DNA from 3 places in the Eisenbergiella sp. OF01-20 genome. Region 2 is predicted to be linked to each of the others. Evidence: a T-box and tRNA genes for the amino acid it is inferred to sense, from the RefSeq annotation. Region 2 holds a T-box; the other regions hold tRNA genes.
What was found. A T-box is a leader RNA that pairs with one kind of tRNA and senses whether it is charged. The one in region 2 lies ahead of proS (proline--tRNA ligase), so its partner is inferred to be a tRNA-Pro.

Region 1: it encodes a tRNA-Pro, which carries the amino acid that the T-box ahead of proS (proline--tRNA ligase) is inferred to sense. The anticodon was not compared.
Region 3: it encodes a tRNA-Pro, which carries the amino acid that the T-box ahead of proS (proline--tRNA ligase) is inferred to sense. The anticodon was not compared.

Annotation. Positions count from the first base shown of each region.
Region 1 is NZ_QUES01000035.1:53,616-56,896, reverse strand. It holds gene DXA36_RS26600 (FMN-binding protein) at 1-453, shown strand, start outside; gene DXA36_RS26595 (hypothetical protein) at 446-1,000, shown strand; gene DXA36_RS26590 (SGNH/GDSL hydrolase family protein) at 1,203-1,751, opposite strand; tRNA gene DXA36_RS26585 (tRNA-Pro) at 1,871-1,943, opposite strand; gene DXA36_RS26580 (hypothetical protein) at 1,957-2,274, opposite strand; gene DXA36_RS26575 (cell division protein FtsX) at 2,280-3,188, opposite strand; gene ftsE (cell division ATP-binding protein FtsE) at 3,178-3,281, opposite strand, start outside.
Region 2 is NZ_QUES01000052.1:11,241-14,521, reverse strand. It holds gene DXA36_RS30335 (acetate kinase) at 1-41, opposite strand, end outside; gene proS (proline--tRNA ligase) at 116-1,546, opposite strand; T-box leader at 1,726-1,953, opposite strand; gene DXA36_RS30325 (sensor histidine kinase) at 2,196-3,281, shown strand, end outside.
Region 3 is NZ_QUES01000018.1:68,652-71,932, reverse strand. It holds gene glgX (glycogen debranching protein GlgX) at 1-772, opposite strand, end outside; tRNA gene DXA36_RS19535 (tRNA-Pro) at 1,251-1,324, opposite strand; gene DXA36_RS19530 (alpha-galactosidase) at 1,506-3,281, opposite strand, start outside.

The DNA.
Region 1 (3,281 bases), on a different contig from region 2:
TCCTTCGTCCTGCTGATAACCCTTTGCCACATCTGTAAGGATAAGCGGCGCCGGCTTACCTGGCATCGTTTTTTTACCTGTCTCATGTTGTCGGGTATTGTTTTTCATATCGCAGCTTATTACATGGATTACGCAGCTTATCGGGCCGCTGTTGCGGATATTCATCTGTCGGGCATCGATTTTTCCCACATATCGGACGGAACCTATACGGGTGCATACGATGCTGGCTATATTTATGCCGAGGTACAAGTCACGCTGACTGATGGGAGCATTTCCGGCATCACGCTGCTTTCCCATGAAAACGAACGGGGTACGGCTGCAGAAGAGGTGCTCGCCGTTATTACCGATACCCAAAACCTGCCGGTGGATGCCGTCACCGGTGCAACCTGCTCCAGCCTGGTACTCCAGAAGGCTGTCGAAAACGCATTGACAGGAGGAATATCCCATGAATAAATGTATGATTTTCTACGTATCCCAGCACCATCACAATACGGAAAGGCTGCTGAAGCAGGCCATAGACAAAGAATCCGGGGTGGAACTGGTTCCCCTTTCCCATGCCGCCTGCCCCGCCCCGGATCTTTCAGACACCGCCTGTTCTTCTCTTTCTCGTTCGGCTGCCTTTCCAACGGCTCCTCTCCTGCCTTCTCCGGCCTCTTGTCCGCTCATCGGCCTTGCCTCAGGCATTTATATGGGGAAACCGCATACCGCCCTGCTTTCCTTTCTGGAGCAGCACCGGAAGGAGCTGGCCGGACGAAAGGTTTTCCTCCTTCTTACCAGCGGATCCGGAATGAAAAAATACGCCGCAGACTTTTCTTCTCTTACAGAAAGTTATGGCTGCCGCGTACAGGGCTGCTTTCAGTGCAAAGGCTACGATACCTATGGTCCATGGAAGCTTATCGGCGGAATTGCCAAAGGCCGCCCCGACGCATCCGATATTTCCCGGGCCCGCGCCTTTATCCAGGAACAGCTCCGCGGCCTGCCCTCCGAAGGATCCCAATAACGCAATAACGGACGATGGCAAAGCATGGATCAAAACAAGCCTTTCGGGCAGCGGCTTTTGTCCGAAAGGCTTATCTGTATGCTTTTTTACAAGTCTCCACAAAAAAGGCCGCCGGATACCGAACGCCTTTGCCGCCTGCAGCGAAAGGCAATTTCCTAAAAAACAAGAACTATCCGGCCCCGCATTCCCTTTAGCAGGGCCGTCATGGCCGGGCTTGCCGTTCCTTTGTAAGAATGGCTTCCAGCAGGATTTCCGCCGCCAGCGCGGAGCCTTCCGGAGAAGCATGCTGTCCGTCCGAAGCATACATTTGCACGTCCGGATGAGCATGGATGTACTTCCACCATTCTTCCCCTACCGGCGCCAGAACAGCACCTGTCTCCTCCGCCATTCTCCGATAGGCGTCCGTCATCTGCTGCTGTCCGGCTTCGTTTTCTTTTTCCGCCCATGTCATATAGGCCACAGGCGTACTCCCTGCCTCCCGGATCCATTTGCAGATTTCCTTTGCCGCTTCCGTCATCACCTCTTCCGGCCCGAAGGGATGGGCATGCTCCTGAAGAACCACATAATCATAATTGCCGTAAAGTATGTTAAACCGCACCTCCGGTTCCTTCTGATGCTGGTGAAGGAACCAGCCGCCGTGGGCGATCATCGTAACCTCACAGGGGATTCCCTTATCTTTTGCCATGCCTGCAAAAAGTTCCGGCATATCATTAAAATATGTATGGCTGTTTCCAATAAATAATACCTTCATTTCTCCTGTCCTTTCCTTATCGTGGATTTTCATTCCAAAAGACACCGTCCCCGCTTACGGCGTATTTTCACCCGTTTCCGGATAACAAAAAGACCTGCATTTTCATGCAGATCCTTGCGTCGGAGTGACAAGACTTGAACTTGCGGCCTCTACTTCCCTAAAGTAGCGCTCTACCACCTGAGCCACACCCCGATATTATGCCAAATCAACCATATAACCGATTATCCGGCTTCTCAAAACTCTTCTGATAACCGTTAAAAACCATTATCAAATTACAGTTATCATCATTTGAACCCACCGGAAATTCATGGCGGACATCCAACCGACGAATGTTAGTATACAAAATAATACCAGATCTGTCAATATGTTTTTTCATATTTTGCAAAAATTTTTGTTCTTCTGGTAACAGTTCAGACGACCCTTTGTGCCCTGCGGCATCCCCTCCTTCCCCCGCATTTACCGGTGTACGCGCCGGATTCAATATCCGGCACGCATCACCACCCGTCTGGAAAAATGACGGCAAATCCCTTATTTCTTCTTTAATTTCCCCATAACAGCGATGCTTCCGATCGCACCTGTCAGCACACCAAGCCCTATGGATGCCCGTACCAGGCTGGGCAGCACCTGTCCGGCAGGGAGAAGCTGCACAGGGGCACCGAACAGTCCGAAATGAACCGCCGCAAACTGAATGCCATATACATAGGTGGCATAGAGAAGCGCGATAGGGATGCACATTCCTGCGATTCCCAATACCAGCCCTTCCACTATAAAGGGGAGCCGGATAAAATCCTCTCTGGCGCCAATCAGCCGCATTACCCGTACCTTTTCCTTTTGGGACGCCACCGTTACCAGCAGCGTACTGCGTATCAGCAGCACCGAAAGCAGAAGCAGGACAGACAGGCATCCAATGCCGATTCCCGTGATCCGCTCCTTCAGCCGTATCAGTGCGTTCACCGCCTCGGAGGAATGGGATACGGTCCCCACTCCTTCCAGCCCCTTTACATAGGCCACGAATTCCTCCTGCCGGCTTATGTCATTGATATACACCTCGTAGCTGTCACAACCGGCCAGGGGATTATCCCCTTCAAAAATCCCCTCCAGCAGTTCTTCATCGGACAGAAAATCCGTCCGGAAGCTGTCCCATGCCTCATCCTCCGAAATATAGATGGTATTGGTAACCTCCTCCCGCCCCCGGATAAGGGCCCCAAGCTCTTCCACTCTTTCTTCCGTAACCCCCTCCTGAAAAAAGACGGAAACCGCCACATCCCTTTCCACATTCCGTACGGCGCTGTTTATGTTCACCATGGCAATGTAAAATATTCCGAACAAAAAAATGGAGGAGGACATAGCCATTACAGCCGCCGCTGCATAGACCTTATTGTTCCATATGTTTTTAAATCCCAGACGGATCAGATAAATGAAATTCCTAAAGCTCATACAGAAATCCCCCTCTGTCACTGTCCTTGATGATTTTTCCGTTTTTCAGTGTGACTTCCCTTTTTTTCATGGAACGCACCAAATCCCGGTTAT
Region 2 (3,281 bases):
TTCAGGGAAGAGCTGCCGCAGTTGATAACCAAAACCTTCATATTTCCGATACCCTCCTGCTTTTTATATAATGCTATTCTAACATACTTTTCCACAATGTGGAAACACGTAAAAATTAATAAGCTCTTCCCCAATAAACCATTTTCTTCGCAGGCTTTCCGCAGCATACGCATGTATCGGACAGCCGCTCCTGTTCAAAAGGCATGCAGCGGCTGGTGGCGGCATACTTTTCCTTTATGATATCTTCACAGGCCTGATCTCCACACCACATCGCTTTTACAAAGCCAGGTTTGCTGTTAAGGATTTCTTCCAGCTGATCCATATTTTCAGCCACGTAGGTATGGGAATCCCTGTGGGCACGGGCACGCTCCAGCATATCCGTCTGAATCTGCTCCAGAAGGGCACCTGCCGTAACCTCCAGTTCATCCAGGGCAACCTCTGTCTTTTCTCTGGTATCCCTGCGGCAGATCACGCATTTCCCTGCTTCAATATCCTTAGGCCCGATTTCCACACGGATAGGAATCCCGCGCATTTCCTGTTCGGAGAATTTCCATCCGGGGCTTTTGTCGGAATCATCCACCTTTACCCGGAAATTGCTGAGTCTGTCTTTCAGGGCATAAGCGGTTTCCAAAACGCCTTCCTTTTTCTGCTGGATAGGGATGATCACGATCTGGGTAGGCGCCACCCGGGGAGGCAGTACCAGGCCGGAATTGTCTCCGTGCACCATGATGATAGCGCCGATCAGACGGGTCGTCATCCCCCAGGAGGTCTGGTATACATATTTCAGGGTATTATCCTTATCCGTAAACTGGATTCCGAAGGCTTTGGCAAAACCGTCCCCGAAGTTATGGCTGGTGCCGGACTGAAGGGCTTTCCCGTCATGCATCAGCGCTTCAATAGTATAGGTGGATTCCGCCCCTGCAAACTTTTCTTTCTCCGTCTTACGCCCTTTGATGACAGGCATAGCCAGAACCTGCTCACAGAAATCCGCATACAGGTTCAGCATCTGGATGGTGCGCTCCTCAGCTTCTTCCATGGTGGCATGGGCAGTATGGCCCTCCTGCCACAGGAATTCGCGGGAACGCAGGAACGGTCTTGTTTCCTTCTCCCAGCGGACAACGGAACACCACTGATTATATACCTTGGGAAGATCACGGTAGGAATGGATATCGTTTTTATAAAAATCACAGAAAAGGGTTTCTGAGGTAGGGCGTACACACAGACGCTCCTGAAGGGGCGTAAGGCCGCCATGGGTCACCCATGCCACTTCGGGGGCAAAACCCTCCACATGATCCTTCTCCTTCTGAAGAAGGCTTTCCGGAATAAACATGGGAAGATAGACATTTTCCACGCCGGTTGCCTTGAATCTGTCATCCAGCTGCTTCTGGATAAGCTCCCAGATTGCATAGCCGGCCGGCTTGATTACCATACAGCCTTTTACACTGGTATAATCAATCAGCTCCGCCTTCTTTACCACATCGGTGTACCACTGGGCGAAATCCTCATCCATGGAGGTTATTGCTTCCACCAATTTCTTGTCTGCCATTTTTTCTTTCTCCTTTTTCATCCTTGCTTGTTTTGTAACTGTTCCGTACCTTCACAGTTACCTTTTTTGTTCCATCAAATCCACGGAAGGTTTTGTCCCTTGTCTCCGGCAAGAAATTCCGGGAAACAAAAAACCGCCGTTTTCTGATCTCCCATCCGGGCTTCCCGAGGGAAACCTGTCTGAGGGACCGGAAAACCGGCGGTACCACCCTGATTAATACGTCCGGGGGGACGCATTCTCTCACTTTTCCGTTAACGCCGGAATTACGCTGTACTTGGGGAACCTATCCGTTCCTTCGCACAAAGCTCCAAGGCCGGTTGGGCTGCGGCTTCATGAAAACCTTCCACCTGTGGTTTTCTCTCTGGGAATCAGGCCGGCAGCTTACTTTTCCTTTTCGTTGCTTTATCAATATGTCTGTATTGATATTAGGAAACTTTTGCGGATTTGTCAACTTCTTTTGTAAATATGGGTATAGACGGGTACAGACTAGTTACAGTTTTACCTGCTGCGCCCTAAGAAGGCTGTATCGTACAGTGATCACTTTCCATAGCTATCTTTGAGGTTGTCTAAAATAACGATTTAAGGTATTATAAGGGCAGGCTTAAACAGCTTTTCCAGCTATTTTCAGGAACTGGGACAGAGGTAAATTATGAAAAAACTACGTAAGAAACCCTTTCTGGGGATTCGGAAAAAAATGATCTTATGTTGTATTCTTTCTACTATTATCACCATTGTTCTCTCCGACCTGATGGTATACTGGATTTACCGGGAGGATATCACAAAAAAGGAATTCTTCTATATGGAAGACGGAAATCAGATCCTTTCGGATAATATCGACAATCTGATTTCAACCATTGAAGAGAAGCTGGTGACAGAACTCGAATACTGTTCTGTCTTTTCCTACCAGAATGATCTGAGCAACCTTTATGTGGCAGACGTGGAAAGAAGTTTGAAAAGGCTGGCCACACTAATGAAAATGCGCGGCACCAATGTGAAGAGTATTTATATACTTGATCAGTATAGCTGCAGTTATTACTACGATACCACAGAAGAACTGCAGTTGGAAAATTTTAAGGAAAAAACCGTGTATCAGGAAATCCGGGATAACTATAAGACCATGTTCCCCCGTCAGGGCAGTACCCTGTGGCGCAGCTTTCCCGACAGACCCGATGAAATCTACCTGATTAAACACTATATTCATTCGGAAACCACAGATTATAAAGGAATCGTCTGCCTGACTTTTGACAAGGACTATTTCCACACGCTGCTTGGAGATCATGATTTTTCCAGTATTATCTATGATGAAAACGATTGTTTGCTATATTGCAGCGAAGAGCTGAGGCACTCTCTGCACAGTGAAAGCGAATCTGTAAGGGAACAGTATCTTATTTCTTCCACGTCAGTAGGCAAGCGAGGCTGGACACTGGAAGCCCTTGTCAACAAAAGTACCATCCTGGCCCGTACCAAATCCCTGGCCGGCATTCTTCTGATTGTAGAGTTAGTGGTACTAATTGGAGTAATTCTGATGATTACATATCTGCTTCGGGGAATGTTGGGAAATATTCTGGCACTTGATAAAAGCTTCAGAGATATTAATGCAGGAAAACCTGTTGAACATATTGTCCCCCGCACACGGGATGAAACTTCCTACCTTTGCTATCAGTTCAATACCATGTATGGGGAACTTACCCAGAGTGTGGAAAAAATGGCCCAGGACAGTACACTCCGGGAACGG
Region 3 (3,281 bases), on a different contig from region 2:
CATTTTCATTCAGGGCACGGATGAGTTTTTTCAGCTCCAGCCCTTCCTGGTTATATTCGATCTGTGCGGTATAGCTGGTATTGGGAGCAAAAAAGCACACAGGGTTATATCCCCAATAATCCAGAAGCTTCCGTCCGTCCACCTCCCGGCTGCCGGCCGTTTCATCAAACTCAAAGATGGGCATCAGTTCCACTGCATTAATCCCCAGATCCTTCAGGTAAGGAATTTTTTCCATTAATCCGGAGAAGGTGCCGGGATGGGAAACCCCGGAAGAAGCATCCCTGGTAAAGCCCCTGACATGCAATTCATAAATGATATTATCCTTCATGGGTATCAGCGGCTGTTTGCAGCTGCCCCAGTCAAAGTTATTCCGCACCACCCGGGATTTATATTGACAGTTCCGCTCACAGGGGAGGTGTACGCCCCATTCACTCTGACCGGTGACCGCTTTTGCATAAGGATCCAGAATATACTTATTTTTATCGAATATCAGCCCTTTTTCCGGATCATAGGGTCCATCCAGCCGGTAAGCATACTCAAATTCATCAATTTTCAAACCGAACACAATCATGGAAAATACATTACCAATCCTATAGTGTTCCGGAAAAGGAATACTGGCGAAAGGCTGGGAGGATTTCCGGTGAAAAAGCAAAAGCTCACAGGAAGTGGCATTGTGGGAAGCAATGGTAAAATTTACGCCTCCGGGCAGGGCAGAAGCGCCGTTAACCTCATAGAAGCCGGGACGTACCTTATATCCGTTGATATCATCCATAGGTTTCAGGTTGGCGGACACCTCTTCACCCGTAATACTTTCCAGCAGAAGGGTATCGTCAGTCTGTGCAAATAACATTTCCTCAGGCGAAGGCTGAGGAGAAATAGTCTGGTCCTTATTTTTCAATGCGTTACCTCCGTTTCGGCTATGGCTGTCATTGGTTCCGTCTTATACTGATTATATCCTGGGAAAAGGCATGGTACAACCTGTTTTTCGTGACGGCGGGAGAGTGAGGAAGCAGGATATAATGAGTAGTGTATGAGTGAATGGTTTATTATATGTGGAATTAACGGCCCTATGAAGTTATAGCACATAAAAGAAAATTTTTTATCCATGGGCGGAAGAAGGGCAGATAGAAGCAGACAAAGCAATACTGATTACTTCGTGTCTGCTGGACAAAACGTAGAACGGCCTGTTCCAGCATTAAAAGGGGAAAAGTAAAAGCCCGGAAACGTTAAGTTTCCGGGCTTTCTTATAGTCGAAGCGACGTGATTCGAACACGCGACCTCTGCGTCCCGAACGCAGCGCTCTACCAAACTGAGCCACGCTTCGATGCGGACTTTATCAAGCCATTCAATAATACAAAAAATAAAGGAAAATGTCAATGGGTTTTTAAAAATATATTTTTATGCTTTTTATCCCCATAAGACAGCCCCTCCTTCTACCTGCCGCGACAGGAGAAAAAGGAGCGTATATTCTTTTCCGGGCAAAAAGAGATTATGTTCACAAGCTTTCAGATACCGGATATGTCCTCCGGGAGGATCTCTTCCAGAAGAGCAGCGTCACAATCCTGTACCGGCCATGTCAGGATGCCGTTTTCCGGATGAAGGATTTGCCCGCTCCACAGTTCCCGGAAAGAGGAGGTGGGATGCAGTCCGGCACGTTTTAGATCCACACACACCTGTTCCTTTCCTTTTTTCCAGTGGAACACAGCAGCATATTGCTTTCCGTCTTTTTGGGCCGTAAAGATATTTGATGCGGAAAAACCCCATGACTCCGCAGGCACAAATACACTTCCCGATGCCGCAAGGCTGTTAATTTCCCTGTTGGTTGCAAATTCCAAGGCTCTCTGGCGGGCTTCCTCTCTTCGGAAATCGTCACTGAGCATCATGACAGTACCTGCAATAACCGCTGTTGTATACCGTGCCCTTGCTTCTCCCGGCGTGCTGTCTTTTTCCATGCAGAAGCTCTTCAACAGACAGATGTGATCCGGATCATTTGCCGCATACAGCCGCCCGCTCTGCCACCAGGCATAGGTCTGGGCATTGAGGACATACTCCACATCTTCCGCCGTACCGAATGCATCGCAGGAAAATCGTCTCGCATGTCCGTACCCAAAAGGAAACAGAGGCGCGATGGAAAGGCTTATGAAAAAGGGCCTGCCGATTTTATCCTCAGACAGATTTTCTGTCAAAAACTCATATCCTTCCGTGATTGCCTGGCGTCCCGTGCGTATTGCATCATCAAAATGGCAGCCTTCCATACCGCCGTGGCTTAAGAAATCCAGCTTAATATAATCAAAACCCCAGTCAATAAAGCGTTGCAGTTTCCACCTCATCTGTTCTTTCCAGACCGGATGGGTTACATCGTAAGGAATTGCGCCGTCTACCCGTGGGAGTAATTCGCCTTCTGTATTACGCAGCAGGATTTCCGAGTAGAGGTGACCGGGAACCCCGGGGATCTCAGCTTCCGTATCCTGTCCGAAAAAAGCAAAAGGAGCATCATAAATACCGGCCCTCTGACCATTCTGGTGCAGTTGTATGACCATTTCTTCCAGAATTTTGTCAGGGATAATATTCCAGCCGGCATCAAGGTTTGCATAGGTAATTCCTTCATTCAGATAGCCTGCCGGCATCAGCTGATCCCGCATAAAAGCGGCGGTATCCCTGAAATTATCCGCATTCAGTTCAAAGGCGAATCCGGCCCAGCTGTTGAATCCAAAAGGTACACTCCCATTCCAGGATAACGGTTTTTTTAAGGTTTTGAGCAAATCACCGTATTGTTCCAGCAGCTTTCGGTAATCCTCCCCCTGAAATATGCAGAAGCGGGAAGAATAAACCTTATTTCCTGCCATGCTTCCATGTTCCACACTGTCATGTGTCCCTTCTTCGGCGATACCGCAGCGGGCTTCCAGCTTTCCTGCATCAAAGCCGGAAAAGACAAGGGCATTTTTCCATGTGGTAAAATCAACAGCGCCGATCAGCAGCCCCTCCCGGCTGTCGGGGGAAAACAGAACGGTCAGATCATAGCTTCTTCTGCCGGCCCGCGGGGGCACCGCCTCGTAGCGCAGCCACATGGTATTGTCATACGGAACCAGAAGCATTTGTGACCAAAGGCTTCTCCATAGACGGGATATTCCCTGACCGGGAGCCTGCATAATAAGCGGCGAAAGACGCCGGGATTCCACGGATTTTCCGTTTGCTTCGGAGAGGGAACAAGAGGCAAACGGAATACCGTCCGATGTGACTTCCAGCCTCTCGGTGAGAACCAGCCCGTTCCCTGCTGTGAA